Rhizobium lentis: one gene and its partner. The protein of the gene in region 1 interacts with the protein of each later gene in a pairwise test. Links are inferred from orthologs where the notes say so. Each region holds a gene or a part of one and is shown on either strand. Other genes may lie near its edges.

Region 1 (2,913 bases):
GCATATCAAGCATCGCGCCGCTCCCGTACCTTGTGCCTCAGATGTGATCTATATAGATCATCGCAACTTCACTTCCTACCGCCGGGAGGCATACAAAATGACGCGCGAGACGACCGGGCCTTCGGCGATGGAGAGGCTGCTTGCGACGCTCGATCTCGAGCCCATCGAGGTCGATATCTTCCGCGGACGCAGCCCTCAGGCCGGCTGGCAGCGGGTGTTCGGCGGCCAGGTCATCGGCCAAGCGCTGATGGCGGCCCAGCGCACCATCGAAGGCGAGCGTTTCGTCCATTCGCTGCATGCTTATTTCATGCGCCCCGGCGATCCATCCGTGCCGATCATCTACCAGGTGGAGCGCATCCGCGACGGATCGAGCTTCAACACCAGGCGTGTCGTTGCGATCCAGCATGGCAGGGCGATCTTCGCGCTGTCGGCTTCGTTCCAGCTGGAGGAGCCGGGCTTCGACCACCAGATCGCCATGCCTGGTGTGGCGATGCCGGAAGCGCTGCTCGGCGAACAGCAGATCAAGGAGCAATATCTCGCCCATGCACCGGAGGCGATCCGGAAATACTGGCAGCGCGAGCGGCCGATCGAGATCCGTCCTGTCTCGCTGACCCATTACTTTTCCGACAGGAAGCTCGATCCCAGGCAGGACGTCTGGGTGCGTGCCACCGGCCCGGTTCCCGACGACCGGCTCTATCAGGCGGCCGTCCTTGCCTATCTCTCAGACATGACGCTGCTCGATACCGCGCTTTATGCGCACGGCACATCCATTTTCGACCAGAACCTGCAGGTGGCGAGCCTCGATCACTCCATGTGGTTCCACCGGCCCTGCAAGCTCGAGGACTGGCTGCTTTATACGCAGGATAGTCCGTCGGCTTCAGGCGCAAGGGGATTGACCCGCGGCAGTTTGTTTACCCGAACAGGCGTGCTGATCGCGTCCGTTGCGCAAGAAGGGTTGATTCGGAAAAAGGCAAATGAATAAATATTATGCATATTTGTAAATTTGCGCATTATTTGTGCGCTTATTGCTCGGTCAACTGCCTGTTTATTGGCACTATTGATTATAGTATTTATTTTTCAATGGCTTAATCACCGCTTCGAATCTGGCACGTCCTTTGAATGTATATCGCCGGTCGCTGTTCATGAACGTCAGCGGCAAGGAGAGTCGGCTCCGCGCCGAGGATAACGAAGGATGGGAAACCAGATGAAAATTGTGATGGCTATTATCAAGCCGTTCAAGCTCGATGAGGTCCGCGAAGCCCTGACGGCGATCGGCATTCAGGGCCTGACCGTAACCGAGGTGAAGGGTTACGGGCGCCAGAAGGGGCACACTGAAATCTATCGCGGCACCGAATATGCGGTCAGCTTCCTGCCGAAGCTCAAGATCGAAATCGCGGTTGCATCGGAACTCGTCGACAGGGCGGTCGAAGCCATCGCGGCATCGGCCAAGACCGGCCAGATCGGTGACGGCAAGATTTTCGTCTATTCGATCGACCATGCCGTGCGCATCCGTACGGGCGAAACCGATTCAGAAGCGCTGTAACGAACGGCAGATCAAGGAGCTTTTTCCAATGTCAATTTCGAAGTTTTCCTCCACCTTTGCGCGGGTCGGCGCAGCATCGGCCGCGCTTCTTGCGCCGGCCGTAGCCTTTGCGCAGGAAGCCGCTGCACCAGCCGCTGCCGCCGCTGCTCCCGCCCTCACGATGGACAAGGGTGACAATACCTGGATGCTCGTCTCCTCGGCGCTCGTCCTTTTGATGACCATCCCCGGCCTTGCACTATTCTACGGCGGTCTCGTCCGCGCCAAGAACATGCTCTCCGTGCTGATGCAGGTCTTCATGATCACGGCCGTCGTGGCGCTGCTCTGGGTGACCTACGGCTATTCGCTCGCCTTCACCGACGGCGGCTCGCTGAACAGCTTCGTCGGCGGCTTCTCCAAGGCGTTCCTTGCCGGCGTCAACACCTCGTCGCTGGTCGAGACCTTCTCGAAGGGCGTCGCCATTCCCGAATACACCTTCGTCGTCTTCCAGATGACCTTCGCCTGCATCACGCCCGGCCTCATCGTCGGCGCCTTCGCCGAGCGCGTCAAGTTCTCGGCCGTCATGCTCTTCGTCGTGCTGTGGGTCACCTTCATCTACTTCCCGATGGCGCACATGGTCTGGTTCTGGGGTGGCCCGAGCTCCTACACCTCGCCGGCCGGCCTGATCTTCTCCTACGGCGCCATCGACTTCGCCGGCGGCACCGTCGTTCACATCAATGCCGGTATCGCTGGCCTCGTCGGCGCTATCATGCTCGGCAAGCGCACCGGCTATAAGAAGGAAATCATGGCTCCGCATTCGATGACGCTGACCATGGTCGGCGCCTCGCTTCTCTGGGTCGGCTGGTTCGGCTTCAACGCCGGCTCCAACCTCGAGGCCAATGGCTATGCATCACTTGCCATGATCAACACCTTCGTCGCGGCAGCCGCCGCCGCGGTATCCTGGTGCATCGTGGAAAGCCTCGCCCGCGGCAAGGCTTCGATGCTCGGTGGCGCTTCCGGCGCCGTCGCCGGCCTCGTCGCCGTCACCCCGGCCGCTGGCTTTGCCGGCCCGATGGGTTCGATCGTTCTCGGCCTCGTCGTCTCTCCGCTCTGCTACTTCTTCGTCGACGTCGTGAAGAACAAGTTCAATTACGACGACAGCCTCGACGTCTTCGGCGTCCATTGCATCGGCGGCATCGTTGGTGCTCTCGGTACCGGCATCCTCGTCAATCCGGCGCTGGGCGGTGCAGGCATCGTCGACTACTCGACGGCAGATTTCGCCGCCACCTATGCCGGCACGGCAACCCAGGTCCTGAACCAGGGGAAGGGTGTTCTCACGACTCTCCTCTGGTCGGGTATCGGTTCGGCGATCCTCTACAAGATCGTCGACGTCG
Region 2 (3,530 bases), 590 kb from region 1 along the record:
CTCATCTGCTCGATGCTCGACACGATGCGGCGCGCCGACAAGGATCGCAATGCCCGCGGCTGGACGTCACCGATCGGCCTGCTGAAAATCACCCGCTCCTGCGCTATGATCTCTGAACTCGCAACGTCGATCGCCAAAGCAGGTTATGGCGAATGCGACAGGGCAACGCTCGAGGAGATTCTGCGCGAGACCCGGCAGGTGCTGTATTCGCTGCATGCGCACGTCGCAGGCTGAGGCTTTTCGGCAAGACCGCCGCTGGCGACAAAGCGTCCCGCATTGCAGCATGGCAACACCATTTCGCCAAATTTAAAGGTTCTTGCAGTATGAAGCCCCGTGTCAATCGCCGGGCAATGAGGTTATAGCGCATGCAGATGAAACGTGAGGCAAGCCCCGATCCGGCAGCCCGGCATGAACAGGAAACCGCTCCTGTGAGCGCGATGCGCGACCTCGATTTCTCCGATATCCTTGACGTCGAGCTTCTGCAGAAGCAGTGCGACGCCGTTGTCGAGGCCAACCGGACCCGGCCCGACATCATGCGCGCCGATCTTCTGGCGGCGCTGAAAAGGGCGAGCACCGAAGGCCGGCAGAGGGCGCGCGCGGCCCTGGCCGCCGACGGCAGCGGGCTCAAATGCGCCTATCGGATTTCCTGGCTTCAGGACCAGATCATCACCGTCCTCCACAATTTCGCCACGACGCATATCTTTCCGCAGCAGAAGGACAAATTCGCGGTCACCGCCGTCGGCGGTTACGGCCGCGACACGCTGGCGCCCGGCTCGGATATCGACCTGCTCTTTCTCTTCCTGCCGAGGCCGGCGGACGAGACGCACAAGGCGGTCGAATTCATGCTCTATATGCTCTGGGACATGGGTTTCAAGGTCGGCCATGCCACCCGGACGGTGGAGGAATGCATCGCGCTGTCCAAGTCCGACATGACGATCCGCACCGCCATCCTGGAGATGCGCTATATTTGCGGCCTGCAGCGGCTGGAAACCGAGCTCGAAGCCCGTTTCGACAAGGAGATCGTCACCGGCACCGGCCCCGAATTCATCGCCGCCAAGCTGGCCGAACGCGATGAGCGCCACCGCAAGGCGGGCGACACGCGTTACCTCGTCGAACCGAACGTCAAGGAAGGCAAGGGCGGGCTTCGCGACCTGCACACGCTGTTCTGGATCTCCAAATATTATTATCACGTGCGCGACCAGGCGGAGCTGGTCAAGCTCGGCGTCTTGTCGAAGCACGAATATCGACTGCTGCAGAAAGCCGACGATTTTCTCTGGGCGGTGCGTTGCCATATGCATTTCCTGACCGGCAAGGCCGAGGAACGGCTGTCCTTCGATATCCAGCGCGAGATCGCCGAAGCCTTCGGCTACCATACCCGCCCCGGCCTTTCGGCGGTCGAGCGCTTCATGAAGCACTACTTCCTCGTCGCCAAGGATGTCGGCGATCTTACCCGCATCCTCTGCGCTGCACTCGAAGATCAGCAGGCCAAATCGATCCCGGGCCTGACCGGCGTCATCAGCCGCTTCACCCATCGCACGCGCAAGATTGCCGGCAGCGTCGAATTCGTCGAAGACCGCGGCCGCATCGCACTCGCCGACGCCGAGGTCTTCAAACGCGATCCCGTCAGCATCATCCGGCTCTTCCACGTCGCCGACATCAACGGGCTGGAATTCCATCCGGACGCACTGAAACGCGTCACCCGCTCGCTTGCCCTGATCGATAATACGCTCAGGGAAAACGACGAGGCAAACCGCCTGTTCATGTCGATCCTGACGTCGAAGCGCGATCCGGCGCTCATCCTGCGGCGCATGAACGAGGCCGGCGTGCTCGGCCGTTTCATTCCCGAATTCGGCAAAATCGTCGCGATGATGCAGTTCAACATGTATCACCACTATACCGTCGACGAGCATCTGATCCGCACCGTCGACGTCCTCTCCGAAATCGACAAGTCACGCGCGGAGGACCTGCATCCGCTCGCCAACAAGTTGATTTCGGGGATCGAGGAGCGCGAGGCGCTCTATGTCGCCGTTCTCCTCCATGACATCGCCAAGGGCCGCCAGGAGGATCATTCGATCGCCGGTGCCCGTGTCGCCCGCAAGCTCTGCGCCCGCTTCGGCCTGTCGCAGAAGCAGACGGAACTCGTCGTCTGGCTGATCGAGGAACATCTGACCATGTCGATGGTGGCGCAGACCCGCGACCTCACCGACCGTAAGACGATCATCGACTTCGCCGACCGCGTGCAGTCGCTCGACCGGCTGAAGATGCTGTTGATCCTGACGATCTGCGATATTCGCGCCGTCGGCCCCGGCGTATGGAACGGCTGGAAGGGCCAGCTGCTGCGCACGCTCTATTACGAAACCGAACTGCTTCTGGCCGGCGGCTTTTCAGAGGTCTCGCGCAAGGAGCGGGCCAATGCTGCCGCCGAGGCACTGCGCGCTGCGCTCGCCGACTGGAGCCAGAAGGACCGCAATACCTATACCAAGCTGCACTACCAGCCCTATCTGCTCTCCGTCCCGCTGGAGGACCAGATCCGCCACGCCCATTTCATCCGCCAGGCCGACAAGTCGGGCCAGGCGCTCGCCACCATGGTGCGCACCGACAGTTTCCACGCCATCACCGAAATCACTGTGCTGTCGCCCGACCATCCGCGCCTGCTTGCCGTCATTGCCGGCGCCTGTGCCGCGGCCGGCGCCAACATCGTCGACGCGCAGATCTTCACGACGTCGGACGGACGGGCGCTCGACACAATCCATGTCAGCCGCGAATTTGCCGACGATGCCGACGAATTGCGCCGCGCCGCCACGATCGGTCGGATGATCGAAGATGTGCTGTCCGGCCGCAAGCGCCTGCCCGAGGTCATTGCCACGCGCACGCGCAACCGCAAGAAGAGCAAGGCCTTCGTCATTCCGCCGTCGATCAACATCACCAACAGCCTGTCGAATAAGTTCACCGTCATCGAGGTCGAATGCCTCGACCGGCCGGGATTGCTGTCGGAAATGACAGCGGTGCTCTCCGATCTGTCGCTCGACATCCAGTCGGCGCGCATCACCACGTTCGGCGAAAAGGTGATCGACACCTTCTACGTCACCGACCTTGTCGGCCAGAAGATATCGGGCGACAGCAAGCGCGCCAACATCACCGCCCGGATGAAGGCCGTGATGGCCGAGGAGGAGGACGAACTGCGCGAACGCATGCCTTCCGGCATTATCGCGCCGGCCGCCACCCGGATATCGCCCCCCGCAGAAAAGAAAGCCGATTCTCCCACATGAGCCCGCACGCATGAGCCTCGTCAAGAAATTCGCGACCGTCGGAGGCGCCACCCTCGGCAGCCGCATCTTCGGTTTCGCCCGCGAAACACTGATGGCGGCGGCGCTCGGCACCGGGCCGATGGCCGACGTCTTCTACGCCGCCTTCCGCTTCCCGAACCTCTTCCGCCGGCTGTTTGCCGAAGGCGCTTTCAACGCCGCCTTCGTGCCGCTCTTTGCCAAGGAGATCGAGGCGAACGGCACCGACGGCGCCAAGCGCTTTTC

Evidence for each region.
Region 2: the proteins of J0663_RS07860 (region 1) and J0663_RS10710 interact in binary tests that used the Escherichia coli proteins (3 or more experiments, as listed by UniProt). The link is inferred for Rhizobium lentis from one-to-one orthologs.

The regions. Positions count from the first base shown.
Region 1 is NZ_CP071454.1:1,630,875-1,633,787, reverse strand. The notes cover bases 24-2,867. They hold J0663_RS07860 (P-II family nitrogen regulator), read left to right. Parts: upstream 24-1,192; coding sequence 1,193-1,543; downstream 1,544-2,867. Other genes in these bases: J0663_RS07855 (ammonium transporter), read left to right, coding at 1,572-2,867; tesB (acyl-CoA thioesterase II), read left to right, coding at 98-982. In the rest of the region: J0663_RS07870 (ubiquinone biosynthesis hydroxylase), read right to left, coding at 1-13; more of J0663_RS07855, read left to right, coding at 2,868-2,913. UniProt on the Escherichia coli protein: Involved in the regulation of nitrogen metabolism. Regulates the activity of its targets by protein-protein interaction in response to the nitrogen status of the cell.
Region 2 is NZ_CP071454.1:2,223,876-2,227,405, reverse strand. The notes cover bases 9-3,469. They hold J0663_RS10710 ([protein-PII] uridylyltransferase), read left to right. Parts: upstream 9-365; coding sequence 366-3,269; downstream 3,270-3,469. Other genes in these bases: murJ (murein biosynthesis integral membrane protein MurJ), read left to right, coding at 3,280-3,469; J0663_RS10715 (hypothetical protein), read left to right, coding at 9-234. In the rest of the region: more of J0663_RS10715, read left to right, coding at 1-8; more of murJ, read left to right, coding at 3,470-3,530.